Regions from separate parts of the Streptomyces sp. NPDC040545 genome, predicted to be linked through region 2. Evidence: riboswitches for the same ligand, from Rfam matches in the RefSeq annotation. Region 2 holds a riboswitch; each other region holds the start of a gene.

Region 1 (9,498 bases), on a different contig from region 2:
ACTTCGCCTGCGCGGAGTTGTCGCTGTCCCGGATGAGCCGGATGACCTCGTCGATGTCGAGGAGCGCCACCAGCAGGCCCTCGACCAGGTGGAGCCGGTCGCGGCGCTTGGCGCGGCGGAACTCGCTGCGCCGCCGGACGACCTCGAAGCGGTGGTCGAGATAGACCTCCAGCAGCTCCTTGAGGCCCAGCGTCAGGGGCTGCCCGTCCACCAGCGCCACGTTGTTGATGCCGAAGGACTCCTCCATCGGCGTCAGCTTGTAGAGCTGCTCGAGCACGGCCTCCGGGTGGAAGCCGTTCTTGATCTCGATGACCAGGCGCAGGCCGTGCGAGCGGTCGGTGAGGTCCTTGACGTCGGCGATGCCCTGGAGCTTCTTCGAGCCGACCAGGTCCTTGATCTTCGCGATGACCTTCTCGGGGCCGACCGTGAAGGGCAGTTCGGTGACGACCAGGCCCTTGCGGCGCGCCGTCACGTCCTCCACGGCCACCGTCGCGCGGATCTTGAAGGTGCCGCGTCCGTTCTCGTAGGCGTCCTTGATGCCCGAGAGCCCGACGATCCGGCCGCCCGTGGGCAGGTCGGGACCCGGCACGAAGCGCATCAGCGCCTCCAGGTCCGCCTGGGGGTACCGGATCAGGTGGCGGGCGGCGGCGATGACCTCGCCGAGGTTGTGCGGGGGCATGTTGGTGGCCATGCCGACCGCGATTCCGGACGCGCCGTTGACCAGCAGGTTCGGGTACGCGGCGGGCAGGGCGACCGGCTCCCGCTCCTGGCCGTCGTAGTTGGCGGTGAAGTCGACGGTGTCCTCGTCGATCGACTCCGTCATCAGCGACGTGGCGTCGGCCATCTTGCACTCGGTGTAACGCATCGCGGCCGGCGGGTCGTCGTTGCCGAGCGAGCCGAAGTTGCCGTGGCCGTCGACCAGCGGCAGCCGCATGGAGAAGGGCTGGGCCATGCGCACGAGGGCGTCGTAGATCGACGCGTCACCGTGCGGGTGGAGCTTGCCCATGACCTCGCCGACGACACGGGCGCACTTCACGTAGCCGCGGTCGGGGCGCAGGCCCATCTCGTTCATCTGGTACACGATGCGCCGGTGCACCGGCTTCATGCCGTCCCGGGCGTCGGGCAGGGCGCGGGAGTAGATCACCGAGTACGCGTACTCGAGGAAGGAGCCCTGCATTTCGTCGACGACGTCGATGTCGAGGATCTTCTCCTCGAAATCCTCCGGCGGCGGGGTCTTCGTGCTGCGGCGGGCCATCGCTGCGCGGCTCCTTAACCAAAATGGGGTGTGCTGGGTGTGGGGCGGGGTGTCTGGCTGGGTCTGGCTGGGTCTGGCTGGGTCTGGCGTTGTGGTGTCCGGCGAGGGTACGACGCGGACCATTGTGGCCCGGCGCACCGACAACGCCGACTCCGACCCCGGGGGTCCCCCGGACGGAGTGCGGGGGAGTGACCCGGGAACTTATCCGGCGGTCGGCGCGCTTGCATACAGTGGCAGGTCGATAAGAAATCTCTGCATCGCGATCGAAGGGACCACATGCCCATGGGTCACACGGCCACAGCCCAGGCCGGCTCCGGCGGCCTGACAGCGACCGAGCACCGGCTGGCCAACGGCCTGCGCGTGGTGCTCTCCGAGGACCACCTGACCCCGGTCGCCGCGGTCTGCCTCTGGTACGACGTAGGCTCGCGCCACGAAGTCAAGGGACGCACCGGCCTGGCTCACCTCTTCGAGCACCTGATGTTCCAGGGGTCGGCGAGCGTTCCCGGCAACGGGCACTTCGAACTGGTCCAGGGCGCCGGCGGTTCCCTCAACGGCACCACCAGCTTCGAGCGCACCAACTACTTCGAGACGATGCCGACCCACCAGCTGGAGCTCGCGCTCTGGCTGGAAGCGGACCGGATGGGGTCCCTGCTGGCCGCCCTGGACGACGAGTCCATGGAGAACCAGCGCGACGTCGTCAAGAACGAGCGCCGCCAGCGGTACGACAACGTTCCGTACGGTACGGCCTTCGAGCGCCTCACCGCCCTCGCCTACCCCGAGGGCCACCCGTACCACCACACCCCGATCGGCTCCATGGCCGACCTGGACGCCGCCTCCCTGGAGGACGCGCGCACCTTCTTCCGTACGTACTACGCGCCCAACAACGCGGTGCTCTCGGTCGTCGGGGACATCGACCCCGAGCAGACGCTCGCCTGGGTCGAGAAGTACTTCGGCACCATCCCCGCGCACGACGGCAAGCAGCCGCCCCGTGACGGCTCGCTGCCCGACATCATCGGGGAGCAGCTGCGCGAGGAGATCGTCGAGGAGGTCCCGGCGCGTGCGCTGATGGCCGCCTACCGGCTGCCGCACGACGGCACCCGCGAGTGCGACGCCGCCGACGTGGCGCTGACCATCCTGGGCGGCGGCGAGTCCTCGCTGCTGCACAACCGGCTGGTACGCCGCGACCAGAGCGCCGTCGCGGCCGGCTTCGGCATGCTGCGCCTGGCCGGGGCGCCCTCCCTGGGCTGGCTGGACGTCAAGACCTCCAGCGGGGTCGAGATCCCCGCCATCGAGGCGGCCGTGGACGAGGAGCTCGCGCGGTTCGCCGCCGAGGGCCCGACGGCCGAGGAGATGGAGCGCGCCCAGGCGCAGCTGGAGCGCGAGTGGCTGGACCGGCTGAGCACGGTGGCCGGCCGCGCCGACGAACTGTGCCGCTTCGCGGTGCTGTTCGGCGACCCGCAGCTGGCGCTGACCGCCGTCCAGCGCGTCCTCGACGTCACCGCCGAGGAGGTGCAGGCCGTGGCCGCGGCCCGCCTGCGCCCGGACAACCGCGCGGTGCTCGTCTACGAGCCGCTCGCGGCCGACGAGTCCGACCAGCACGACGACTCCGACGAGAACGAGGGGGCGGACCAGTGAGCGACACGGCAGCCGTCACGATGACCTTCCACCCGCGCCCGCAGGCCGGCGAGCCGCAGCCGTGGGCCTTCCCGGCCCCCGACCGCGGGCAGCTGTCCAACGGACTGACCCTGCTGCGCTGCCACCGGCCGGGCCAGCAGGTCGTCGCGGTCGAGGTCAACCTCGCCGCCCCGCTCGACGCCGAGCCCGAGGGCCTGGACGGCGTGGCGACCATCATGGCGCGGGCGTTCTCCGAGGGCACCGACAAGCACTCCGCCGAGGAGTTCGCGGCCGAGCTGGAGCGCTGCGGCGCCACCCTGGACGCGCACGCCGACCACCCGGGCCTGCGGCTCTCGCTGGAGGTCCCGGCCTCCCGGCTGCCCAAGGCGCTGGGCCTGCTCGCCGAGGCGCTGCGCGCCCCCGCCTTCGCCGACGCCGAGGTCGACCGGCTGGTGCGCAACCGGCTCGACGAGATCCCGCACGAGCTGGCCAACCCGCAGCGCCGCGCCGCCAAGCAGCTCTCCAAGGAGCTCTTCCCGGCCACCCTGCGGATGTCCCGGCCGCGCCAGGGCACCGAGGAGACGGTCGCCCGGATCGACTCCGCCGCCGTACGCGCCTTCTACGAGGCCCACGTACGCCCCGCCACCGCCACCGCGGTGGTCGTCGGCGACCTGACCGGCATCGACCTGGACGCCGTGCTCGCGGACACCCTGGGCACCTGGACGGGCAACACCGCCGCGGCCCTCCCGGTGCCGCCGGTGACCGCCGACGACACCGGCCGCGTGGTCATCGTGGACCGGCCCGGCGCGGTCCAGACGCAGCTGCTGATCGGCCGGATCGGGGCGGACCGCCACGACCGGGTGTGGGCGGCCCAGGTGCTGGGCACGTACTGCCTGGGCGGCACCCTCACCTCGCGCCTGGACAAGGTGCTGCGCGAGGAGAAGGGGTACACCTACGGCGTGCGCGCCTTCGGCCAGGTGCTGCGCTCCACCGCGGACGGCAAGGGCGCCTCGATGCTCGCCATCAGCGGCTCGGTGGACACCCCGAACACCGGACCGGCGCTGGAGGACCTCTGGAAGGTGCTGCGCACCCTCGCGGAGGGCGGTCTGACCGACGCCGAACGCGATGTCGCCGTGCAGAACCTGGTGGGTGTGGCCCCGCTGAAGTTCGAGACGGCGGCCTCGGTCGCGGGCACCCTCGCCGACCAGGTCGAGCAGGAGCTGCCGGACGACTACCAGGCGCAGTTGTACGCCCAGCTCGCCGAAACGGGCACGGTGGAGGCGACCACGGCGGTCGTCAAGGCCTTCCCCGCGGACCGGCTGGTCACCGTCCTGGTGGGCGACGCGGCGCTGATCGAGGAGCCCGTGCGGGCTCTTGGGATCGGAGAGGTCACGGTCGTCTCCAACTGACCGGCGGGCGACGGCTCATTGAGGGCCGGCTGAAGGTTTCGGCAAGGGGTTCTGGTGACTTGGTCATCGGAACCCCTTTTGTCCGTTTAGTGGTGAGGTTGCTTTTATGTGGTGTGGCGTACGCAACAAAAAGCCGTGTCTGTTTGGCGATTGACTGATGATCCGCCTAGCGTCGGCCGTGCTGTCCGTCAGTTGTGCCCGCCGCACCCGCGGCACCGGGCAGCGATCGCCGAGTCCCCGTCAGGCGCGAGCCTGGGGAGCCGGGGACCCACATGAGTCCCTGGGGTGAATCGGACCCCCTCGCAAGAGGAGATCCGTAGGAGACCTTCCTGCTCCGAACCCGTCAGCTAACCCGGTAGGCGAGAAGGAAGGAAAGGATCAAACCCTTCATGGCGTTTGGCAGTCGTCCCGCTGGTACCGGTAAGCACCGTGGCTCCAGCCGTCTGAGCAAGAAGACCGCCGGCTACGCCGGTATCGCCGCGATCGCCACCACCGGTGTGGTCGGCTCGCTCGCCGCCCCGGCCTTCGCCGCGGACAACCACAGCAGCAACATCGGCCAGGACAACGGCCTGGGCGCCGTGGTCGTCGCCGAGGACCTCGCGGGTGACATCGCCGACCAGGCCGAGTCCCAGCACCGCGGAGCCGAGCAGGACGCCGTCAAGGCGCAGGCCGAGGCCGACGCGAAGCAGCGGGCCGCGGAGGCCAAGCGCCTTGCCGAGGCCAAGGCGAAGGTCGAGCGCGAGGCCGCCGAGCGCGCCGCCCGCGAGGAGGAGCGCAAGCGCCTCAACACCTTTGTCGCCCCGGTGGACGGCTCGTACGTCAGCACGCAGTACCACGCGGGCGGCGGCATGTGGTCCTCCGGCAGTCACACGGGGATCGACTTCCACGCCGCCTCCGGCACCTCGGTCCACGCGGTGGGCGTCGGTACCGTCGTCGAGGCCGGCTGGGGCGGCGCGTACGGCAACAACGTCGTCATCAAGCACAACGACGGCACCTACACCCAGTACGGGCACATGACCTCGCTGAACGTCTCCGTCGGCGAGCAGGTCACCCCGGGCCAGCAGATCGGCCTGTCGGGCTCCACGGGCAACTCCAGCGGCCCGCACCTGCACTTCGAGGCCCGCACGGGCTCGCAGTACGGCTCGGACATCGACCCGATTGCGTACCTGCGCTCGCACGGCGTCAGCCTCTGACCCCGCCTCGCACACCGCTTCACCGAAGACCCCGGCTCGGAGAGCCGGGGTCTTCGTGTTGCGTCCTTGTACAAATGTTTCGTATTTCTGGCCGCTCTCGGAAATTATCGTGTGTTGCAATAGAGTCGCAGCGCACGCATGTGCGTGCAATGAGGCTGGCAGTCGGAAATAGGCGGAGGTTCGGTCTTGCGTATTCCTGCGCACGCGGTATGCACAGCAATCCGCGACGACATCGTCTCCGGGGTGTTCGAGCCGGGCGGCCGGCTGACCGAGGAGGTGCTGGCCCGCCGGTACGGGGTCTCGCGCGTCCCGGTGCGCGAGGCCCTGCGGACCCTGGAGTCCGAGGGGTTCGTGACCACACGGCGCCACGCGGGCGCCTGCGTGGCCGAGCCGACCGGGCAGGAGGCGGCGGACCTGCTGGAGCTGCGGATGCTCCTGGAGCCGCTGGCTGCCGCCAGAGCCGCCCGGCGGCGCACCGACGCGCACCTCAAGGTGCTGCGCGGGCTGGTCAGGCTGGGGCAGGAGCGGGCCAGGCGGGGCCAGGGCGAGGACCTGCGGTCCCTGGGCGGCTGGTTCCACGAGACGCTCGCACAGTCCTCCGGCAGCCCCGGGCTGATCGCGCTGCTCACGCAGATGCGCCACAAGATCGCGTGGATGTACGTGGTGGAGGCGCCGGCCCGGCCCGTGGAGTCCTGGGCGGAGCACGGGGCGATCGTGGACGCGGTCGCGCGCGGCGACGCCGAACGGGCGCGGGCGCTGACCGCGATCCACGCCGAGCGGGCGGCGGGGGCGCACCGGCTGCGGCTCCGCCCGGCGGTGAGCACTTCGCAACCTGCCGTAAACATGTCGAGCGGCCGGCATTAACAGGAGCCGTATACAAAGGGTGGGACGGCGTGAATTCGCTGTCCGATGGCCGGTCCTTTCCGTGCGGGAGCAATTCGCCGTGCAGAATTACTGGGGAGCTCAATTATCCGTCCGCCGGATTCCGGCACGGCCTTTTCTCTGCCGGGCGGGATTTCTCCGGAGCCCGCCCCCCCGCAGGGGCTCCGGCCCCGCGGCGCGAGCGCACCGGGCGGGCCCGCCGCGCGGCGCGGGGGCCCCGTACGCGAACGACGGCGCGGGGACGTACGCGAACGACGAAGCCGCGGCCCCCGGATCGGGGGCCGCGGCTTCGCGCGTGAGGGCGAACCCGAAGGGTCAGACGGTCTCGGGGAGCTCCTCGAGACCCTCGGCGACCAGCTTCGCGAGGCGGTCGAGCGCGGCGTCCGCACCCTCGGCCTCGGAGGCGAGGACGATCTCCTCGCCGCCCTGGGCGCCCAGGCCCAGGACCGCCAGCATGGAGGCGGCGTTGACGGGGTCGCCGCCGGACTTCGCGATGGTCACCGGGACGCCGGAAGCGGTCGTCGCACGGACGAAGATCGAGGCGGGACGAGCGTGCAGGCCCTCGGCCCAACCGACGTTGACGCGGCGCTCTGCCATGGTGATGCCCTTCAGGTTCTTACGGTTGTCTAGACCAGTCTCTCATGACGTCCGGAATGCTCGGACCTTCCTCCGGCCTGAATTTTCCGCCGTTCGACCTTCCCCAGCTTGCACTGATTCGCCCCGTACCGCCTCGGCGCCGCGCGAGCGCTCGACGGCCTGATCCGGCCGTAAGGTAGGCCCATGACCATCGAGTCGGACCCCTCGTACCCGGCCCACTGGGAAGCCGATGTCGTCCTGCGCGACGGCGGCACCGCCCGGATCAGGCCCATCACCACCGAGGACGCGGGCCGGCTCGTCAGCTTCTACGAGCAGGTCTCGGACGAGTCGAAGTACTACCGGTTCTTCGCCCCCTACCCCCGGCTCTCCGACCGCGACGTGCGCCGCTTCACGCACCACGACTACGTGGACCGGGTCGGGCTCGCCGCGACCATCGGCGGGGAGTTCATCGGCACCGTCCGCTACGACCGCATCGGCGCCGACGGCCGGCCCGCCTCCGGACCCGCCGACGAGGCCGAGGTCGCCTTCCTCGTCCAGGACGCCCACCAGGGCCGCGGGGTCGCGTCCACCCTCCTCGAACACATCGGCGCGGTGGCCCGCGAGCGCGGCATCCGGCGGTTCGCCGCCGAGGTGCTGCCCGCCAACAACAAGATGATCAAAGTCTTCACGGACGCCGGCTACCAGCAGAAGCGCAGCTTCGAGGACGGCTCCGTCCACCTCACCCTCGACCTCGAACCCACCGCCGAGTCCCTCGCCGTGCAGCGCGCCCGCGAACAGCGTGCCGAGGCCCGCTCGGTGCAGCGGCTGCTGGCCCCCGGCTCGGTGGCCGTCGTCGGAGTCAGCCGCTCCGGGGCCGGCGTGGGCGCGGCCGCACTGCGCAACCTGCGCGACAGCGGCTTCCACGGCCACCTCTACGCCGTCAACGAGGCCGTCACCCGCGATCTCCTCGACGGCGTGCGGGCCTACCGCACCATCGAGGCCATCGGCGCCCCGGTCGACCTCGCGGTGATCGCGGTCCCGGCCGACCGGGTCCCCGACGCGGTGGCCGCCTGCGGCGAGCACGGGGTGCAGGGGCTCGTCGTCCTGTCCGCCGGATACGGGGAGAGCGGCCCGGCCGGCCTCGCCCGCCAGCGCGAACTGGTACGACAGGTGCGCTCGTACGGGATGCGGCTGATCGGGCCGAACGCCTACGGGGTGATCAACACCGCGCCGGAGGTGGAACTCAACGCCTCCCTGACCCCCGCGCCGATCCCCACCCGCGGCCGGATCGGCCTGTTCACCCAGTCCGGGGCCATCGGGATCGCGCTGCTCTCGGCCCTGCTCCGACGCGGCGAGGGCCTGTCCTCCTTCGTCTCCGCGGGCAACCGCGCCGACGTGTCCGGCAACGACATCCTCCAGTACTGGTACGACGACGAGGCGACCGACGTCGCCCTTCTCTACCTCGAAACCCTCGGCAACCCGAGGAAGTTCACCCGGCTCGCCCGCCGGACGGCGGCCGTCAAGCCGGTGGTCGTCGCCAAGGGCGGCCGGCACAGCCCGGCCGGGCACGTCGTCCCCGACACCCGGCTGCCGGAGGCCACCGTCTCCGCCCTGCTGCGCCAGGCCGGCGTCATCCGCGTCGACACGGTCACCGAGCTGGTGGACGTCGGCCTCCTGCTGGCGGCGCAGCCGCTGCCCGCCGGGCCCCGGATCGCGATCCTCGGCAACTCCGAATCCCTCGGGATCCTCACCTACGACGCCTGCCTCACCCAGGGCCTGCGGCCGCTGCCGCCGCTGGACCTGACGACGGCGGCCGCGCCGGCGGACTTCCGCGCCGCCCTGACCGACGCGCTCCGCTCCGAGGACTGCGACGCGGTGGTGGTCACGGCCATCCCGTGGGTGAGCGAGGACGCTCCCGCGGACGACCTGGCCGGTGCCCTGCGCGAGGCCGTGGCCGAGTACCCGGGCAAGCCGGTCGCGGTGGTGCACGTCGAGCTCGGCGAGCTCGTGGAGGCCCTGTCCGCCGTGCGCGGTGTCCCGCACTCCGCCCCGGCCCGGAGCTGGGGCCCCGCGGCGGACCAGGCGCACCGAGGACCGGCCGGGCCGCCGGCCGCCGCCGGCGACAGCATCCCCAGCTACCCCGCCGCCGAACGCGCGGTCAAGGCCGTCGCCGAAGCCGTCCGGTACGGGCAGTGGCGCCGGGCCACCGCCGACGACGACGGGCGGGTCCCCGAGTACGAGGACATCGACGAGGCCGGCACCGCGGACCGGCTGGCCGGGCTGCTGGCGGACGTCGACCCCGGCGCCGTGCTGACCCTCACCGACTGGGACGCCCGCGAGCTGCTCGCGGGCTACGGGATCCGCGTCCTGCCCACCCTGCCCGCGCCGAGCGCCGACGCGGCGGTCCGCGCCGCCGGCGTGCTGGGCTACCCGGTGGCGCTGAAGACCACCGCGCCGCACCTGCGCCACCGCGCGGACCTGGGCGGCGTACGCCTCGACCTCACGAACGAGGCCGAGCTGAGGCGCTCGTACGAGGAGCTCACCGACGCCCTGGGCAAGCCGGCCGAGC
Region 2 (9,498 bases):
CCGGGAGTGGTGGATCGCGGACGATACGTACTCGGGCAGCCCCAGCGCGATCCCGGCGACCGTGGTCACCGAGCCGGCCAGGCCCACCAGCGTGCGCGCCTCGGCCAGCGGGACGCTCTCGGCGGCCAGGTCCAGCGCCGCCTCGATGTCGGCCCGGATCGCGGCGACCTGCTCAGCGGTCGGCGGGTCGGTGACGACCCCGTCCACCACCAGGTGCCGCTCGGTCATCCGGACGCAGCCGATGTCCACGGACCGCGCGGCCCGTACGTGCTCCTCGCCGACCACGAACTCGGTCGAGCCACCGCCGATGTCCACCACCAGGAACGGTCGCTCCAGGTGTGCGTGCGCCGTCAGTTCCCTGGTCGCGCCGGTGAAGGAGAACTCCGCCTCCTGGTCACCGGAGATCACCTCGGGCTCGACCCCCAGGATGTCCAGGACGCCCCGGACGAAGTCCGCCCGGTTCTCCGCGTCCCGGGAGGCGGAGGTCGCCACGAAGCGCACCCGCTGCGCACCGAACTCCTTGATGACGCCCGCGTACTCGCGGCAGGCGGCGAAGGTGCGCTCCAGCGCCTCCGGGGCCAGGCGCCCGGTCCGGTCCACGCCCTGGCCGAGCCGGACGATGGTCATCCGGCGGTCCAGTTCGGTCAGCTCGCCGGTGGCCGGGTCGCAGTCCGCCACGAGCAGCCGGATGGAGTTCGTACCGCAGTCGACGGCGGCGACCCGGGTCACGCCCCCGGCTCCTTGCCGTCGGTCTTCTTCTCCCCGCACGGGACGACGCAGGCGCCCTTGGCCCACCACTCCGGCAGCATCGCCAGGGCCTCGTCACCGAACGGGTTCACCCCGGGGCCGGCGGCCAGGGAGTGGCCGACCAGCACGTGCAGGCACTTCACCCGGTCCGGCATGCCGCCGGCGCTCGGGAAGCCCTGGAGCACCTCGATGGCGTCGCGCCGCTGGATGTAGTCCTCGTGGGCGGCCTGGTAGGCGGCGGCCAGTTCCTTGTCCTCGGCGAGCCGGGCCTGCATCTCCTTCATCACGCCGTTGGCCTCCAGCGTGCCGATCGCGGAGGCCGCGCGCGGGCACGTCAGGTAGTACAGCGTCGGGAAGGGGGTGCCGTCGGGGAGCCGCGGGGCGGTCTCCACCACGTCCGGCTGCCCGCAGGGGCAGCGGTGCGCGATGGCGCGCAGACCGCGCGGCGGGCGGCCGAGCTGCTGCTCGAACGCCTCGATGTCCGCGTCGGTCGGCTCGGTCCGGTCGGTCTGGGGCGGGGGCGTCTGCATGCCTGGAGGAAGTCTCTTCGTTCTCGTGGATGGGTGCTGCGGTACGGCGGTACGGATCACTCGCCGGGGCGGTCGGCCTTGTCGACGCCGTCCCAGACGTTGGAGTACCAGGGGCGGTCGGAGCCGGCGTGGCCGGTCCCGTGCGGTTGCGTGGGCTGGGCCCCGGGGTCGCTCATGATGTAGCCGATCTCCCCCGGGCGCAGGAAGTGCAGGTGCTTGCGCGCCTGCTGCTCCGCGTAGGCGTCGTCCTGCCAGCGGGCCTTCTCGTCGCGGAGCCGCTCCATGCGGTCCCGCGCGGCCGCGGCGGCCCGCTGCTGCTTCGCGATCTCCGAGCGCTGGGAGACGTACTGGCGCATCGGATACGCGAGGGCGACGACCAGCGTACAGAGGACGAGCACCAGGAGCGCGGCGCGGCCGGTGAGCCGGCTGCGGCGGACCTGACGCCGCGACTGCGACCGGTAGACGTGGGCGGCGGTCCGCTCCCCGAGCTGCTTGAGCCTGGTCGCGGTGGAGAAGGTGGAGAACCGGTCCCGGTTCCCGGCCATTGGTCCGCCTCCCCTAGGTACGCACTACGCAATACGTCCCCGCACACGGTACGGGACCGAGTGCGGGGACGTACGGAGGCCAGCCCCTCAGGGGGGTGATTAGCCCTTGAAGCGCGGGAAGGCGCTGCGGCCCGCGTACACCGCGGCGTCGTCGAGGATCTCCTCGATGCGCAGCAGCTGGTTGTACTTGGCGACACGGTCCGAGCGGGCCGGGGCGCCGGTCTTGATCTGGCCGCAGTTCACGGCGACGGCGAGGTCGGCGATGGTGACGTCCTCGGTCTCACCGGAGCGGTGGGACATCATGCACTTGAAGCCGTTGCGCTGGGCCATCTCGACGGCGTCCAGGGTCTCGGTCAGCGAACCGATCTGGTTCACCTTCACGAGCAGGGCGTTCGCGGAGCCCTCCTCGATGCCGCGGGCCAGACGCTCCGGGTTGGTGACGAACAGGTCGTCACCGACGATCTGGACCTTCGCGCCGAGGCGGTCGGTGATGGTCTTCCAGCCGTCCCAGTCGTCCTCGAACAGCGGGTCCTCGATGGAGACGAGCGGGTACGCCTCGACGAGCTCGGCGTAGTAGTCGGTCATCTCGGCGGCCGAGCGGGACTTGCCCTCGAACTCGTACTGGCCGTCCTTGTAGAACTCGGACGCGGCGACGTCGAGCGCGAGCGCGATGTCCGTGCCCGGGGTGTAGCCGGCCTGCTTGATGGCCTCGATGATGAGGTCGAGCGCGGCGCGGTTGGACTCCAGGTTCGGGGCGAAGCCGCCCTCGTCGCCCAGGCCGGTGGAGAGGCCCTTGGTGTGCAGGACCTTCTTGAGGGTGTGGTAGACCTCGGCACCCCAGCGCAGCGCCTCGGAGAAGGACTCCGCGCCGATGGGGGCGATCATGAACTCCTGGATGTCCACGTTGGAGTCGGCGTGCGATCCACCGTTGAGGATGTTCATCATCGGAACGGGCAGCAGGTGCGCGTTCGGACCGCCGAGGTAGCGGAAGAGCGGAAGGTCCGAGGCCTCGGACGCGGCGTGCGCGACGGCCAGGGAGACGCCGAGGATGGCGTTGGCGCCGAGCGAGCCCTTGTTGTCGGTGGCGTCCAGGTCGAACATGGCCTGGTCGATCAGGCGCTGCTCGGTGGCGTCGTAGCCGACGAGCTCCGGGCCGATCTGCTCGATGACGGCGAGGACGGCCTTCTCGACACCCTTGCCGAAGTAACGGTTGGGGTCACCGTCACGCAGCTCGATGGCCTCGAATGCACCGGTGGAGGCGCCGGACGGAACTGCAGCACGGCCGGTGCTGCCATCGTCGAGGCCCACCTCGACCTCGACCGTGGGGTTGCCTCGGGAGTCCAGGATTTCCCGGGCTACGACGACGTCGATGGACGGCACGAGCATCTCCTTCTGGGATGTGACGCTGAGTGTGCGGTGGCGTGTCAGGCCGTGGGATGGCCTTGCCGCCTAGAGCCTAACCGGCTCCGGGCACTGGGCCGCCCGACCGCCCGGACCCTGGGACGAAAAAGGGACCGAATACCCCTCTTCCGGGACATAGGTAGCTTGATCATCGGGCTTCGGGGGGCCACACGCAGCACCGCCCGGCGCGTGGGGCACGCGCCGGGCGGTGGAAATCCTGCACGGGGTCAGCTGACGCCGCGTACAGGTTTCGGCGGCTTCTGCCGCAGTGTTCAGCTGAGCTTCAGCTTCTGGCCCGGGAAGATCAGGTCGGCGTCGGAGACGATGTCCTTGTTCAGCTCGAAGAGCTTCTCCCAGCCGCCCTTGACGCCGTTGGCCTCGGCGATGGTGCCCAGGGTGTCGCCCGGCTTGACCTCGTACGAGCCGTTGCCGGTCTTCGGCGCGGCCGGAGCCTCGGCGCGCTCGGAGCGGGTGGTGGGAGCCTCGGGACGCTTGGTCTCCTTCGGCGCGGCCTTGGTCTCGGTCTTCGGCTTCTCGGCCTTCGGCTTCGACTGCGGCTTGGACTGCGGCTTGGACGATGCCGGGGCCTCGGAGCCGCCACCGGTGTAGGCGGAGTTCGACAGGCCCTTGCCGCAGGACGGCCAGGCACCCTTGCCCTGGCTCTTGAGGACCTTCTCCGCGATGGCTATCTGCTGCGACTTGGAGGCCTGGTTGGCCTGCGGGGCGTACGACTTGCCACCGAACCCGGCCCACGTGGAGGGCGAGAACTGCAGACCGCCGTAGTAGCCGTTGCCCGTGTTGATGGACCAGTTGCCGCCGGACTCGCACTGCGCGACCTTGTCCCACTCGGACGTGGTGGCGGCGCTGGCGGTGCCCGCGGCCATCAGGGGGGCGGCCACGGCCACACCGGCTACACCGGCGAGCGTGACGATCCGGACAGACCGCTCGATTGCAGTACCGCGACGGTGCTTGCCCTTGCCGGAAAGCAGCATGGAGTTTCTCCTCACCGACGCCTACGAGGTGAGCTGTCGGGTTCGGGCGAGTGAGTTGCCCGGCCGTGCGACCTAGCGCACGTCTTAACCCCAAGCCGGTGGCGTGACCGTCTCTCAACGGCCGCTCCCGGCACCTACCTTGGTTCCCCCGCTCCTGCCTTCGGCGCTTGACGCGACGACTGTTCCCCCCGTCCGCCGGCAGGATTCGGCGATGCGGTCGAAGGAGCTCGCGGTGGCGAGCGATTCAGAAGGTAGACAGGTCCCTCCCCGATGTTCAACGAGGAACATCGGGGAGAAACGGCCCCTACTTGCGCTCCCCGCAGGGGTGTTTGCGCAGGTGAGGACGGGGTTTGCGGAAGCCCCGGGGCGGGACACGCCAGTTGACCGGAAGAGACACATGTCTCACTTACAGAAATCCGACATTCGACTCTTTCCGGGTAACTGAACTGTCCTTATTGCGGAGTTAGGTCCAGGTTCTGGCCCGGCTTGATGAGGTCGGCGTCCTCGCCGATGACTTGCTCATTGGCCTGGTAGAGACCGTTCCAGCCCCCCTTTACGCCCTTGGCAACCGCGATGGTCGCCAGGCTGTCGCCCGCCTGGACCGTGTAGGTGGGGTCCGACGCGGCATCAGAGGGGGTCTCCGGCGCACCGCGGTGCTTGCCACTGCCCTCGACAGGAGTGGCGCCGGTGGTCTGCGGGACCGCCGGGGCCGCGGGGGCCGTCGGGTCGACCGGGGGCAGTCCCGGCGTGACGGGCGAGGTGGTGGGCACGGTCGGGTCCACCGGCAGCGTCGGCGCCGTCGGGTCGACGGGGGTCGGCGTGCCGGTCGGGCCGCCCGGCTGGACCGGAGCCGTCGGGTCGACCGGAGGCGTCGTCGGGACGTCCGGCGCGGGCATGACGGGCAGTCCGATGGACGGCGCGTCGGGTATCAGGAACGGGGTGCTGGAGGGGCTCGGAGCCGGGGCCGGGGTCGGGGACCCGTAGTCCGTGGACGGCTTGCCGCCCCCGGTGGACGGAACGGCGTCGTCCGGGCGGGACGGCGCGGGGGCGATCGGGCCGTGGCCGCCGGGCAGACCGGGGTCCACCTGTGCGGCGGGGCTCTCCCGGACCAGACCGGCCGAGGCCGCGCACAGCGGCCAGGCCTGCGGGCCGGTCGAGCCGAGCACCCGCTCGGCCACGGCGATCTGCTGGGAACGGCTCGCCAGGTCGGGGCGCTCGGCGAAGTCGAGCCCGCCGGCGCTCTGCCACTCCTCCTGGGTGAACTGGAGTCCGCCGTAGGCGCCGCTGCCGAAGTTCGCGCTCCACGAGCCGCCGCTCTCGCACTCGGCGACCTTGTCCCACGTGGACGTGTCGGCGGCGGTGGCGCTGGTGGCGGCCAACAGCGGCATGGCCAGCGCAGAGCCAGTGACTCCGGCTGTGACGACCAGCGCGGGGACCTGGCGGGGGCGTCTGTGACGGCCGTTCCCGGAGAGCATGAGGGATCACCTTTCGCATATAACAGCGGGGTAACGGCAGAACCTAGCGGCCTTCGAACGATTGTCACAAGTTCAAGCCGAACCTGACTTTTAATCAGCTTTCGCGCAAGTGTTTTGAGCCGCGAATCGAACGGGAAGAGTGCGGAGCCCTCGCATGATCAACCCCCCGCGCCAGCGCAGGTCTTGGGGTGGAACGGCGAGTTCCAGATCGGGCAGACGCGTCAGCAAAGTCGCGAGCGCGGTCTGTCCTTCGAGCCGGGCGAGCGGAGCGCCCAGGCAGTAGTGGATGCCGTGCCCGTATCCGAGGTGCTGGTTGTCGGTCCGGGAGAGGTCGAGGGTGTCCGGGTCCGCGAAGCGCTCCGGATCCCGGTCGGCGGCCGCGAGGACGACCAGGACCGGATCGCCGGCCTCGATCCGCATGCCGCCGAGGGTCAGCGGCTCGGTGGCGAACCGCCAGGTCGCCAGCTCCACCGGGCCGTCGTAGCGCAGCAGTTCCTCGACCCCGGTGGCCAGCAGTCCGCTCTCCCCGGCGGCGAGGGAGAGCTGGAGGCGCTCGCGCTGCCCGGGGTTCATGAAGAGGGAGTGGACCCCGTTGCCGATGAGGTTCACGGTGGTCTCGAAACCGGCGAAAAGCAGGATGAATGCCATGGCGGTGGCCTCGCCCTCCGTCAGATGGTCGCCGTGATCGCTCGCCCGGATCAGGTCGGAGATCAGGTCATCACCCAGATCATCCCTTTTGCGGTGGATGAGTTCACCGAGGTAGGTCCGCATCTGCTTGACCGACCGGGCGACCCCGCCGCGCGGACCGCCACCGTGGCGGATCATCATCCCGGCCCAGTCGCGGAAGTCGTCCTGGTCCTCGCGCGGTACCCCGAGCATCTCGCAGATGGCGTAGATGGGGAGCGGGAAGGCGAACTCGTGAATGAGATCAGCCTCACCCTTCCCCGCGAACCCGTCGATCAGGTGGTCGGTGAGCGCCTGCACCCGCGGGGCGAACTCGGCGACCCTGCGTGGGGTGAAGGCCTTCGACACCAGCCGCCGCAGCCGGGTGTGGTCCGGCGGGTCGATGTTGAGCAGGTGCGTCATCAGCTCCGCCTTGCGCTCCCCCGGGATCCCGGTCTTGCCCTTGGCGTGCGCGGGCTCCGCGTGGTGTGCCGGATTCTTGCTGAGCCGCTGGTCGGCGAGGGCCTGGCGGGCGTCGGCGTACCGGGTGACGAGCCACGCCTCGACCCCGCTGGGCAGCTTGGTGCGGTGCACCGGGGAGTGCTCGCGCAGCCAGGCGTAGGCCGGGTAGGGGTCGGTCGCGAACTCCCAGTCGAAGAGGGTGGGGCCCTCGGCGGAAGGGGGGTCGGCGGGAGTGTCCGCGGGGATTTCGGCGGGTGTTCCGGAGGTCTGCTCGTGCACCTGATGACCGTATCCCGGCACCGAACCCCCATCCGATATGGGTGGTTCGTCGCGGCTGTCCGTAGATCGGCCATCCCTTGACCTGAACTTCTCCGGCATTCCTACTTTCGGTTTTGTGGATGCCAGGATCTTGAAAAGCAGTTTCGCGGTGGTGGAGAGACGGGCCGAGCACGCCGTCAAGTTCTTCTACACCCACCTCTTCTGGCACAACCCCGGAGTCCGCGCCCTCTTCCCGGCCTCCCTCCACGACATGGAACGCCAGCGGGACCGGCTCTTCGCCGCGCTCACGCACGTGATCGCCCACCTCGACGACGAGTCCCTCGGCCCCTACCTGCGCGACCTGGGGCGCGACCACCGCAAGTTCCTGGTCCGCCCCGAGCACTACGCCGCCGTCGGCGCCAGCCTGCTCGCCGCGCTCGCGGAGACCTCCGGCGAGGCCTGGACCCCGCCGGTCGAGAAGGCCTGGGCCGAGGCCTACCAGGTGATGGCCGACGCGATGACGGCCGGCGCCGACGCGAGCGAGGACCCGCCGTGGTGGGACGCGGAGGTCGTACGCCACCTCCAGTACGGACCGGACATAGGCATCCTGACGCTGCGGCCGCACGCCCCCTTCCCCTATCTCCCCGGCCAGTACACGAGCGTGAGCAGCGAACGGGTCCCGACGACCTGGCGGACCTACTCCATCGGCAACGCCCCCCGCCCCGACGGCACCCTCGACCTGCACGTCAGCCGGGTCGACCAGGGGCGGCTGAGCACCGCCCTGGTCCGCGAGACCCGGCCGGGCGACGTGCTGCGGCTCGGCGCCGCCGGCGGGCAGCTGACCTTCCGCCGCGAGGACCGCCCGGTCAGCCTGATCGCCGCCGGCACCGGCTGGGCGCCCATCCGGGCCCTGCTGGAGGATCTCGCGGAGCGTCCTCCCGATCAGGACGTACGGCTCTTCGTGGTGGCCCGGGACGGCGCGCACCTCTACGACCGCCCGCTCATCGACGCGTTCGCCGCCCGCTGCGGCTGGCTCGCCGTCACCTACATCACGCCCGCGCCCGGGCAGCACCGCAACCAGGCCACCGACCGGCTGGCGACCGCGCTGGGCAACCGGGGGCTGTGGCCGGACCAGGACGTCTACCTCAGCGGTCCACCGCCGTTCGTCGACGAGACCGCCCATCTCCTCCAGGAGCTCGGCGCCCGCCCCGGCCGCCTTTTCCACGACGCGGTACCGGCCCGGGGCCACGGGTACGGGGAGCGCCCGCTGGGATTCGGCGAGTGGTTCCTGGACCGCCCGGCGCCCCACTGGCACGACCCCTCGGCCCGTGCCCCGAGGACGTACTGAAGGAGTAAGGAGTCTCTGCGGGGTGTCAGGGGGTGTCGCCCGGCTCCGCCACGCCCTCGGCCGCCCGGATCGCGTCCCGGTAGGCGCGGGCCGCCGCGCGCAGCGCGGTCTCGGGGTCGGTCCCCGCTGCCTCGGCGCGGGCCGCGAGCTCCAGCAGCTCGTACCCGATGCCCTCGCCGCGGGGCAGCTCCACGGCCACGCCGCCCGTACGGGCCCGGCCCGCGAGCTTGGCGGCGAGCGCCAGGCCGGGCTGGCCCACCGGGATCCCGTCGGTGACCGACTCCCGCCGCTTCTCCACCGCCTTGGTGCGCTGCCAGTGCGCGTTGACGTCCTCGGGGGTCTCGGCCTCCGCGTCGCCGAAGACGTGCGGGTGCCGGTGGATCAGCTTCGTGACGAGCGCCCCGGCCACGTCGTCGATGGAGAAGGCCTCGTCGGGATCCTCGTGCTCCTCGGCGATCCGGGCGTGGAAGAACACCTGGAGCAGCACGTCGCCGAGCTCCTCGCGCAGCTCCTCCCGGGCCCCGTCCTCGATGGCCTCGACCAGCTCGTAGGCCTCCTCGATCGCGTACTTGGCCAGGCCCCGGTGGGTCTGCCGGGAGGTCCACGGGCACTCGCGCCGGACCCGGTCCATCACCTGGACCAGGTCGAGCAGGCGCGCGCCCGGCAGGTCGTAGGAGCCCGGCAGCAGTTCCAGGTCGGGCATGGAGACCCGGCCCGAGCCGGCCAGCCGGGCCAGTCCGTCGGTGAGCCGCTGGTCGCCCTCGCCGCCCGGGAGCACCACGACCGTACGGCCGCCCGCGCAGGCCTCGACCAGCGCGTGCGCGTCCGGGCTCTCGAACGCGACCTCGATGCCCGCCTCCCGCAGGTACGGCAGCTGCGGGTGGCCGGGGTCGGCGCACAGCACCCGGTCCGCGGCGTGCAGGGTCTGCCATGCCGGCCAGGACAGCACGCCGGGGGCGACCCGGTGGCTGGTGGTCAGCAGGACGATGCGGCCCGTGGGCTCGGCAGCGGCGGCGGTGGGTTCGGAGTGGTCGGTCACCCTCCGAACCTACCTCCGGCGCGCCGGCCCGCGGTCCG
Region 3 (9,498 bases), on a different contig from region 2:
GGCGCCCGCTGCGCCCCACCGGCGGCCGGACCGGGGCAGTTGGCCCCGCCCGCGGGTCGGCAGGGCGTGGCCACGATGCCGCCCGCGGCGAAGCCGGGCGGCCCGCCCGCGCCGGACACCGGCCGGGGCGGCGGCCGTGCCCTCACCGCGGACCCGTCCGCAGGACCGGCGGGGCCCGACCGGCCGGGACGGACCACGGCTGCCACGGACCTGCCCCGGCCGCCGGACGGCACCCGGCCGGAGGTGTACGAGGCCGCGGCGCGCGCCACCAGGAACCTGCTGGACCGCCAGGATCCCGAGGGCTGGTGGAAGGGCGACCTGGAGACCAACGTCACCATGGACGCGGAGGACCTGCTGCTGCGGCAGTTCCTCGGGATCCGGGACGAGGCCACCACCTTGGCCGCCGCCCTCTTCATCCGCGGCGAACAGCGCGAGGACGGCACCTGGGCCACCTTCCACGGCGGACCGCCCGAACTGTCCGCCACCATCGAGGCCTACGTCGCGCTGCGCCTCGCCGGTGACGCGCCGGACGCCCCGCACATGACCCGCGCCTCGGCCTGGATCCGGGCCCACGGCGGGATCGCCGCCGCCCGCGTCTTCACCCGGATCTGGCTGGCCCTCTTCGGCTGGTGGAACTGGGAACACCTGCCCGAACTCCCGCCCGAGCTGGTCTTCCTGCCGCCCTGGGTGCCCCTGAACATCTACGACTTCGGCTGCTGGGCCCGCCAGACGATCGTCCCGCTCACCGTGGTCTCCGCACTGCGCCCGGTCCGCCCCGCTCCCTTCGCCCTCGACGAGCTGCACGCCGACGCGCGCACGCCCAATCCTGCCCGCAGGCTCGCCCCGCTGACCAGCTGGGACGGGGCCTTCCAGCGGATGGACAAGGCCCTGCACGTCTACCGGCGGTTCGCCCCGCGCCGGCTGCGCAAGGCGGCGATGGCCACCGCCGGCCGCTGGATCGTCGAACGCCAGGAGAACGACGGCTGCTGGGGCGGGATCCAGCCGCCCGCCGTGTACTCGGTCATCGCCCTGCACCTGCTCGGCTACGACCTCGGGCATCCGGTGATGCGCGCCGGACTGGAGTCCCTGGAGCGGTTCGCGGTGTGGCGCGCGGACGGCGCCCGGATGATCGAGGCCTGCCAGTCCCCGGTGTGGGACACCTGCCTCGCCGCGATCGCCCTGGCCGACGCGGGCCTGCGCCCCGACCACCCCGCACTGGTCAGGGCGGCCGACTGGATGCTCGGCGAGGAGATCGTCCGCACGGGCGACTGGGCCGTGCGCCGGCCCGGGCTCGCCCCCGGCGGCTGGGCGTTCGAGTTCCACAACGACACCTACCCCGACATCGACGACACGGCCGAGGTGGTCCTCGCCCTGCGCCGGATCAAGCACCCGGACCCGGCCCGGGTCGAGGCGGCCATCGCCCGCGGGGTGTCGTGGAACCTCGGCATGCAGTCGAGGAACGGGGCGTGGGGCGCCTTCGACGCCGACAACACCAGCCCCCTTCCGAACAAGCTGCCCTTCTGCGACTTCGGAGAGGTCATCGACCCGCCCTCGGCCGACGTCACCGCCCACGTGGTGGAGATGCTCGCCTTCGAGGGCCGCGCGGGAGACGCCCGGACCCGGCGCGGCATCGCCTGGCTGCTGGCCGAACAGGAGCCGAGCGGCAGCTGGTTCGGCCGCTGGGGCACCAACTACGTCTACGGCACCGGCTCGGTGGTCCCGGCCCTCACCGCCGCCGGGATCTCCCCGGGGCATCCCGCGATCCGGCGGGCCGTGCGCTGGCTGGAATCCGTACAGAACGAGGACGGCGGCTGGGGCGAGGACCAGCGCTCCTACAAGGACCCGTCCTGGGCCGGGAAGGGCGCCTCCACCGCCTCGCAGACCGCCTGGGCGCTCATGGCTCTGCTGTCGGCCGGCGAACGCGAGGGCAAGGCCGTGGAGCGGGGCATCGCCCACCTGGTGGAGACCCAGAAGGAGGACGGCACCTGGGACGAGCCGTACTTCACCGGCACCGGCTTCCCCTGGGACTTCTCCATCAACTACCACCTGTACCGGCAGGTGTTCCCGCTCACCGCGCTCGGCCGCTACCTGTACGGGGAACCGTTCGCCCCGGCCGGAGCGCACCCGGCAGCGGCCGGGGAGGCGTGATGTCCGCCGCCGGCGGGGACCGGGCCCGCAGGCCCGACCCGCTGCTGGTGGCCTGCGCGCTGCGCATCGAGCAGGCGGCGCTGCGCAGCGCCTGCCGCGGCCCGGGGCGCGGACCGGCCGGCGGGCACGTCCTGCTGCGCACCGGGATGGGCCCGCGCGCTGCCGAGCGGGCCGTCGGCCGGGCACTGGACCGGCCGGGAATGGACCTCGCCGCCGTCCTCGCGACGGGGTTCTGCGCCGGGCTGGTCCCCGGCATGCACCCCGGAGACCTGGTCGTCGCCGAGGAGACCCGGGACCCGCAGGCAACCGTCACCTGCACCGGCAGCGCCCTGCTCGCCGAGGCGCTGGCCCGGGCCGCCCCGGGCCGGACCGTGCACACCGGCACGCTGACCGGATCCGACCACGTCGTCCGCGGCCAGGAGCGCGCGCAGCTGCGCGCCACCGGCGCCATCGCGGTCGACATGGAGTCCGCGGCCACCCTGTGGGCCGCCACCCGGGGCGGCGGCCGTCCGGTTGCGGCCGTCCGGGTGATCGTGGACGCCCCGGAGCACGAGCTCGTCCGTATCGGCACGGTTCGCGGGGGAATATCGGCCTTCCGTGTCCTGCGTGCCGTACTGCCCGCGTTTCATGAATGGCACCGTTCGTTGCTGCTCCCCAGGAGGTGAGCCAGATGGCCATGCCGCTGCGCCAGTCCATCAGGGTCGGGACGTATCTTCTCGAACAGAAGCTCCGCAAGCGCGAGAAGTTCCCGCTGATCGTCGAACTGGAACCGCTCTACGCCTGCAACCTGGCCTGTGAGGGGTGCGGGAAGATCCAGCACCCGGCCGGGGTGCTCAAGCAGCGCATGCCGGTCGCCCAGGCGGTCGGCGCCGTACTGGAGTCCGGTGCGCCCATGGTGTCCATCGCGGGCGGTGAGCCCTTGATGCACCCGCAGATCCACGAGATCGTCCGGCAGTTGGTGGCGAGGCGGAAGTACGTGTTCCTCTGCACCAACGCGATGCTGCTGCGCAAGAAGATCGAGAAGTTCACCCCTTCCCCCTATTTCGCCTTCGCCGTGCACATCGACGGTCTGCGCGAACGCCACGACGAGTCGGTGGCCAAGGAGGGCGTCTTCGACGAGGCGGTCGCCGCCATCAAGGAGGCGAAGAAGCGCGGGTTCCGGGTGACCACCAACTCCACCTTCTTCAACACCGACACCCCGCAGACGATCATCGAGGTACTCAACTACCTCAATGACGACCTCCAGGTCGACGAAATGATGATCTCGCCCGCCTATGCCTACGAAAAGGCTCCCGACCAGGAGCACTTCCTGGGCGTCGAACAGACGCGAGAACTCTTCAGGAAGGCCTTCGCGGGCGGCAACCGGCGGCGCTGGCGGCTCAACCACTCCCCGCTCTTCCTGGACTTCCTGGAAGGAAAGGCCGATTTCTCCTGCACGGCCTGGGCCATTCCGAATTACTCCCTCTTCGGCTGGCAGCGCCCCTGCTATCTGATGAGCGACGGCTACGTGCCGACGTACCGCGAGCTCATCAACGACACCGACTGGGACAAGTACGGCCGCGGAAAGGACCCGCGCTGCGCGAACTGCATGGCGCACTGCGGCTACGAGCCCACCGCCGTCCTCGCCACCATGGGCTCCCTCAAGGAATCCCTGCGCGCGGCCCGGGAAACCATCGCCGGCAACCGGGACAAGTCGGCATGACCGGGCGGCCACAGGAGGAAGGGGGCGGCCGGGGCAAGGGCTTCGACCTCGGCGCCCTGCTCGCCGAGCGCGGCGCGGAGCGGTACGAGCTGCACGCCCGGCACCTCAACCACCAGCTGCCCCGCATGCTGCACACCATCGGCTTCGACAAGGTCTACGAACGGGCCGAGGGCGCCCACTTCTGGGACGCGGAGGGCAACGACTACCTGGACATGCTGGCCGGGTTCGGGGTGATGGGCCTGGGCCGGCACCATCCGGTCGTCCGCCGCGCCCTGCACGACGTCCTGGACGCCCAGCTCGCCGACCTGACCCGGTTCGACTGCCAGCCGCTGCCCGGGCTGCTGGCCGAGAAGCTGCTCTCGTACAGCCCGCACCTGGACCGGGTCTTCTTCGGCAACAGCGGCACCGAGGCGGTGGAGACGGCCCTGAAGTTCGCCCGGTACGCCACCGGGCGCCCCAGGGTCCTCTACTGCGACCACGCCTTCCACGGTCTGACCACCGGCTCCCTCTCGGTGAACGGGGAGGGCGGCTTCCGGGACGGCTTCGCACCGCTGCTCCCCGACACGATGATCGCGCTCGGGGACCTCGCCGCCCTGGAGCGCGAGCTGAAGCGCGGGGACGTGGCCGCCTTCGTCGTCGAGCCGATCCAGGGCAAGGGGGTCCTGGCCGCCCCGCCCGGATTCCTGCTCGCCGCGCAGGAGATGCTGCACCGGCGGGGGGCACTGCTGATCGCGGACGAGGTGCAGACCGGCCTCGGACGTACCGGTGACTTCTACGCGTACCAGCACGAGCCGGGCGTGGAGCCGGACCTGGTGTGCGTGGCGAAGGCACTGTCGGGCGGATACGTCCCGGTCGGCGCGACCCTGGGCAAGGACTGGATCTTCAAGAAGGTCTACTCGTCCATGGACCGGGTGCTCGTGCACTCCGCGAGCTTCGGTTCCAACGCCCAGGCCATGGCGGCGGGCCTCGCGGTCCTGTCCGTCATGGAGGACGAGGAGGTCGTGGCGAACGCCCGCGCCATGGGTGACCTGCTGCGCGGGCGGCTCGCCGCGCTGGTGGGCGAGTACGAGCTGCTGCACGAGGTGCGGGGGCGCGGGCTGATGATCGGCATCGAGTTCGGCCGGCCGTCCTCGCTGGGCCTGCGCAGCCGGTGGACCATGCTGCAGGCGGCCCGCAAGGGCCTCTTCGCGCAGATGGTCGTGGTGCCGCTGCTGCAGAAGCACCGGATCCTCACCCAGGTCTCCGGGGACCACCTGGAGGTGATCAAGCTGATCCCGCCGCTGATCGTGGACGAGGCGGACGTGGACCGGTTCGTCGGGGCCTTCCGCGAGGTCATGGACGAGGCGCACGGCGGGTCCGGACTGATCTGGGACTTCGGCCGCACGCTGGTGAAGCAGGCCGTCGCCACGCGCTGACGGCCCGCCCACCCCGTGGGGGAACCGGTCCCCGCCCCGGTCAGGCGAGGAGCCGGTCCCGCAGCCGGCCGAGGGTCTCGGGCGTCAGCCCGAGGCCCTCCGCCAGGTAGCGGTCCACCCCGCCCCAGATCTCGTCGATGGTGTCGAAGGCGGCCACCAGGTACTCGGCGCGGGCGTCGAAGAGCGGCGCGAGCAGCTCCATCACCTCGGGGGAGCGGGCGCCCTCCGACTCGTCGGTGCGGCGCACGCGGTAGCGGCGGTGCGGGGCGTTCGACTCCAGGTAGTCCGCCACGATCGCCTCGCGCTCGACGCCCAGCGCGAGCAGGGTGACGGCGATCGACAGGCCGGCCCGGTCCTTGCCGGCCGCGCAGTGCATCAGCGCGGGGACGCTGTCCTCGGCGAGGGCGTGCACGACCCGGCTGTGCTCGGCGGTGCGCTGCCGGATGATCCCGCGGTACGAGTGCGACATCCGGGCCGCGGCCTTGCCGTCGCCCAGGAGCTCGCGCAGCTGGACGAGGTCGCCGTCGCGGACCAGTCGCCAGAACTCCCGTCCGTCGGCCGGGTCGGAGAGCGGGATGTTGACGTTCCGCACGCCCGGCAGCTCGACGTCCGGCCCCTCCAGCGCGTGATCGGCGACGTTGCGGAAGTCGAAGATGGTGTGGAGACCGAGCGAGGCGAGGAATTCTGTATCGGTTTCGGTGGCATGCGCGAGATGTCCGCTTCGGAACAGTCGTCCTGTCCTGACCGTTCGGCCGTCAGAAGTCGGCAATCCGCCCACATCGCGGAAATTGCGCACTCCGGACAGCTCCGGCTCCTGTATCTGCTGGGTCAAAGCAACTCCTCCGCCATGTCGTGGACCCTCTGTCCGAATTACACTACTTGCGCCAACTTGCCATATCCGGAGGCGAGATCGGGCACGTCCCCGTGAGCCAGATCATACGGTGACCGTGAGTGCCTGATCGTCAAAGGTGAATGGCCGCGTCGGGGCGGCTGTTGGCGGTGCGGAATGGACGGAGGGTGACGGTAATTCCGTCGGTCCCTCATGCCTGTTATTCCGTCAGGGAATTCGCGGCTTGTTCCGTGCTGCCGCAAGGGATTACCTTCGCGATCGATCCGGGTGGACCGCCAAATCCTGCCGCCTCCCGGAAACCGCACCCGACCTATTCGCGCGGCAGGAGCGGGGGAACCAGGTAAGCCGCCGGCCCGGAGATCTTTTCTCCGGGAACGGCTCGGGGTGAAGCCGTCCATGTCCCGTACATGTACGGCCGGACATCTCCAGTCCGAACCCGACAGCTCACCTCGCAGGCGCCGGAGAGGAATTCGTCATGCCTGCAAAGGGTAAGCACCGCCGTCCCAAGTCCCTTTCCCTTTCCCGCGGTTTCGCCGTCGCCGGAACCGGTGGCGCGGCCCTCGCGCTGCCGCTGATCGGTGCCGCCGGCGCCCACGCGGCCGGCGCCCCGGCCGCCGCGAGCGCGGTGACCCCCGCGGTGGCGTCGCAGGCCCCCGTCGCCGTGCGGGCTGCCCCCGTCGCCGCAGTGCAGGCCGCGCCGACCCTCTACACCGTCGTGCCGGGCGACTACCTCTCCAAGATCGCCGCCGAGCGCCATCTGTCCGGCGGCTGGGAGCAGCTGTACGCCGACAACCGCGAGGCCGTCGGCGGCAACCCGTCGCTGATCCACCCGGGCCTGAAGCTGCACCTCGGCGGTCCCGCCGAGGCGGCTCCGGCCGAGGCGGAGGCCGAGGCCGCCCCGGCCCCCGAGGCCGACGCGAAGCCGGCCGCGCAGGCCGCGCCGGAGCCGGTCCGCGAGCAGGCCGAGCAGGCCGCCCCGGCGCAGCGGGAAGCCGCCGTCGAGTCCCCGGCCGAGGCCCCCGCCGCCGCGCCGCAGTCGGCCGCGGGCTTCGTGGCCCCGGTCAGCGGCGGCATCTCCACCCAGTACAAGGTCGCCGGCAGCATGTGGTCCTCCGGCTACCACACCGGCGTCGACTTCATCGCTGCCATGGGCACCACCGTCAAGGCCGTCGGCGCGGGCACCGTGGTCTCCGCCGGCTGGAGCGGCTCGTACGGCAACGAGATCGTCATCAGGCACGCGGACGGCAAGTACTCCCAGTACGCCCACCTGTCCCAGCTCTCCGTCTCCTCCGGCCAGAGCGTCACCGCCGGGCAGGCCATCGGCCTCTCCGGCTCCACCGGCAACTCGACCGGACCCCACCTCCACTTCGAGATCCGTACGACCCCGTCCTACGGCTCGGACATGGACCCGATCGCGTACCTCCGCTCGAAGGGCGCGAGCCTCTGACGGCACCCGCCGCCGGAGCGCCGACAGGGCGTGAGGCCGGGACCCGAGGGGGGTCCCGGCCTCACCTGTACTTATTCCTTATCCCTCGCGTGGTATAGATCACGGTCCGTCAACCCCTCATTACGTTGGCGTAGGTTGGTTACCGGAGTGAAGTATGGGTTCTCGTGGCAGCGACGACGACGAAACTCAAGACCATCGGCTCGTACGCGGCGATCGGGGACAGCTTCACCGAGGGTGTGGGGGACCCGGGACCCGGGGATTCTTTTCTCGGCTGGGCGGACCGGCTCGCCGTGCTCCTGGCCGATCAGCGCGAAGAGCATGACTTCCGGTACGCGAATCTGGCGGTGCGGGGGAAGCTCCTCGACCAGATCGTGGCCGACCAGCTCCCGAGAGCCAAGGCCCTCGCACCGGACCTGGTGACCTTCTGCGCGGGCGGCAACGACATCATCCGGCCCGGCACCGACCCGGACGACGTGGCGGAGCGGTTCGAGGCGGCCGTGGCCGACCTCACCGGGTCCGTGGGCCAGGTCATGATCACCACGGGCTTCGACACCCGTGGCGTACCGGTGCTCAAGCACCTCCGCGGCAAGGTGGCGACGTACAGCGCGCACGTCCGCGCCATCGCCGACCGCTACGACTGCCCGGTGCTCGACCTCTGGTCGCTGAAGTCCGTGCAGGACCGGCGGGCCTGGGACACGGACCGGCTGCACCTCTCGCCCGAGGGACACACGCGGGTCGCGCTGCGCGCCGCGCAGGTGCTCGGCCTGGACGTGCCGGCCGACCCCGACCAGCCGTGGCCCCCGCAGCGGCCGCGCGGCTCGGTGGACGTGACCCGGGACAACATCCAGTGGGCGCGCGAGCACCTCGTGCCGTGGATCGGCCGGCGGCTGCGCGGGGAGTCCTCCGGGGACCACGTGGAGGCGAAGCGGCCGGACCTCCTTCCGCTGTAGCGGGAGCGGGAGCCAGAAGCGGAATCCTTCGGGGCCGGTGTGCGTTGGGATGGTCGTAGAGCGACGACCATCCTGACCCCATCCTCCCTGGAGGCGCTTTGACCGGCTCCCGTCCCCTGCGTCCGCGGCTGCGTGCCCTGCGGCCCGAAGCCTTCGGCGCGGACCCGTCCGGTGCCCGGCTGGAGCGGATCAAGCGCTCGCCGAACTTCGCCGACGGCGTCTTCCAGAACCCGGTAGGGGCCCGGAGCAGGCCCTCGGGGTCGATGGCAGAGTTCGCGAAGATCTACTTCCACCGGGAGCAGCGGGCGCGGCGCAGCCCCGGGGCGCCGATCCCGGTCCACCCGACGACCCTCGCGGACCTGGCGAAGCCGCCCGTGAGCGGCCTGCGGCTGACCTGGATGGGCCACTCCAGCGTGCTCGCGGAGATCGACGGGCGCCGGGTGCTGTTCGATCCGGTGTGGGGCGAGCGGTGCTCCCCCTTCCCCTTCGCCGGTCCCAAGCGGCTGCACCCGGTACCGGTCCCGCTGGCCTCGCTGGGCACGGTCGACGTCGTGGTCATCTCGCACGACCACTACGACCACCTCGACCTGCCGACGATCAAGGCGCTGGCCGGTACGGACACGGTCTTCGCCGTCCCGCTGGGCGTCGGCGCGCACCTGGAACGCTGGGGCGTACCGGCCGACCGGCTGCGCGAGCTGGACTGGAACGAGAGCACCAAGATCGCCGGTCTCTCGCTCACGGCCACCCCCGCCCGGCACTTCTGCGGCCGCGGTCTGCGCAACCAGCAGCACACCCTGTGGGCGTCCTGGGTCGTCGCGGGCGACGGGCACCGGATCTTCCACAGCGGGGACACCGGCTACTTCCCCGGCTTCGAGGAGATCGGCGCCGAGCACGGGCCCTTCGACGCCACCATGATCCAGATCGGCGCCTACTCGGAGTACTGGCCCGACATCCACATGACGCCCGAGGAGGGCATGCGCGCCCAC

What was found. A riboswitch is a leader RNA that binds a small molecule or an ion and turns the genes downstream of it on or off. The one in region 2 is predicted to bind cyclic di-AMP.
Region 1: it holds a riboswitch for cyclic di-AMP, as region 2 does, so the genes downstream of both, ACZ573_RS13585 (M23 family metallopeptidase) here and ACZ573_RS33520 (transglycosylase family protein) in region 2, are expected to answer to the same signal.
Region 3: it holds a riboswitch for cyclic di-AMP, as region 2 does, so the genes downstream of both, ACZ573_RS05735 (peptidoglycan DD-metalloendopeptidase family protein) here and ACZ573_RS33520 (transglycosylase family protein) in region 2, are expected to answer to the same signal.

What each region holds. Positions count from the first base shown of each region.
Region 1 covers NZ_JBVIWA010000005.1:253,699-263,196, reverse strand. The annotation lists gene ACZ573_RS13600 (DNA gyrase/topoisomerase IV subunit A) at 1-1,255, opposite strand, end outside; gene ACZ573_RS13595 (M16 family metallopeptidase) at 1,538-2,890, shown strand; gene ACZ573_RS13590 (M16 family metallopeptidase) at 2,911-4,278, shown strand; cyclic di-AMP (ydaO/yuaA leader) riboswitch at 4,496-4,654, shown strand; gene ACZ573_RS13585 (M23 family metallopeptidase) at 4,668-5,471, shown strand; gene ACZ573_RS13580 (GntR family transcriptional regulator) at 5,658-6,335, shown strand; gene ACZ573_RS13575 (HPr family phosphocarrier protein) at 6,669-6,950, opposite strand; gene ACZ573_RS13570 (bifunctional acetate--CoA ligase family protein/GNAT family N-acetyltransferase) at 7,134-9,498, shown strand, end outside.
Region 2 covers NZ_JBVIWA010000025.1:65,608-75,105, forward strand. The annotation lists gene ACZ573_RS33500 (Ppx/GppA phosphatase family protein) at 1-729, opposite strand, end outside; gene ACZ573_RS33505 (DUF501 domain-containing protein) at 726-1,277, opposite strand; gene ACZ573_RS33510 (FtsB family cell division protein) at 1,334-1,822, opposite strand; gene eno (phosphopyruvate hydratase) at 1,922-3,202, opposite strand; gene ACZ573_RS33520 (transglycosylase family protein) at 3,496-4,215, opposite strand; cyclic di-AMP (ydaO/yuaA leader) riboswitch at 4,219-4,391, opposite strand; gene ACZ573_RS33525 (transglycosylase family protein) at 4,668-5,603, opposite strand; gene ACZ573_RS33530 (cytochrome P450 family protein) at 5,781-7,094, opposite strand; gene ACZ573_RS33535 (globin domain-containing protein) at 7,225-8,421, shown strand; gene ACZ573_RS33540 (nucleoside triphosphate pyrophosphohydrolase) at 8,447-9,460, opposite strand.
Region 3 covers NZ_JBVIWA010000002.1:166,798-176,295, forward strand. The annotation lists gene shc (squalene--hopene cyclase) at 1-2,148, shown strand, start outside; gene ACZ573_RS05715 (phosphorylase family protein) at 2,148-2,813, shown strand; gene hpnH (adenosyl-hopene transferase HpnH) at 2,819-3,850, shown strand; gene ACZ573_RS05725 (aspartate aminotransferase family protein) at 3,847-5,265, shown strand; gene ACZ573_RS05730 (tyrosine-protein phosphatase) at 5,306-6,097, opposite strand; cyclic di-AMP (ydaO/yuaA leader) riboswitch at 6,412-6,588, shown strand; gene ACZ573_RS05735 (peptidoglycan DD-metalloendopeptidase family protein) at 6,591-7,562, shown strand; gene ACZ573_RS05740 (SGNH/GDSL hydrolase family protein) at 7,727-8,512, shown strand; gene ACZ573_RS05745 (MBL fold metallo-hydrolase) at 8,611-9,498, shown strand, end outside.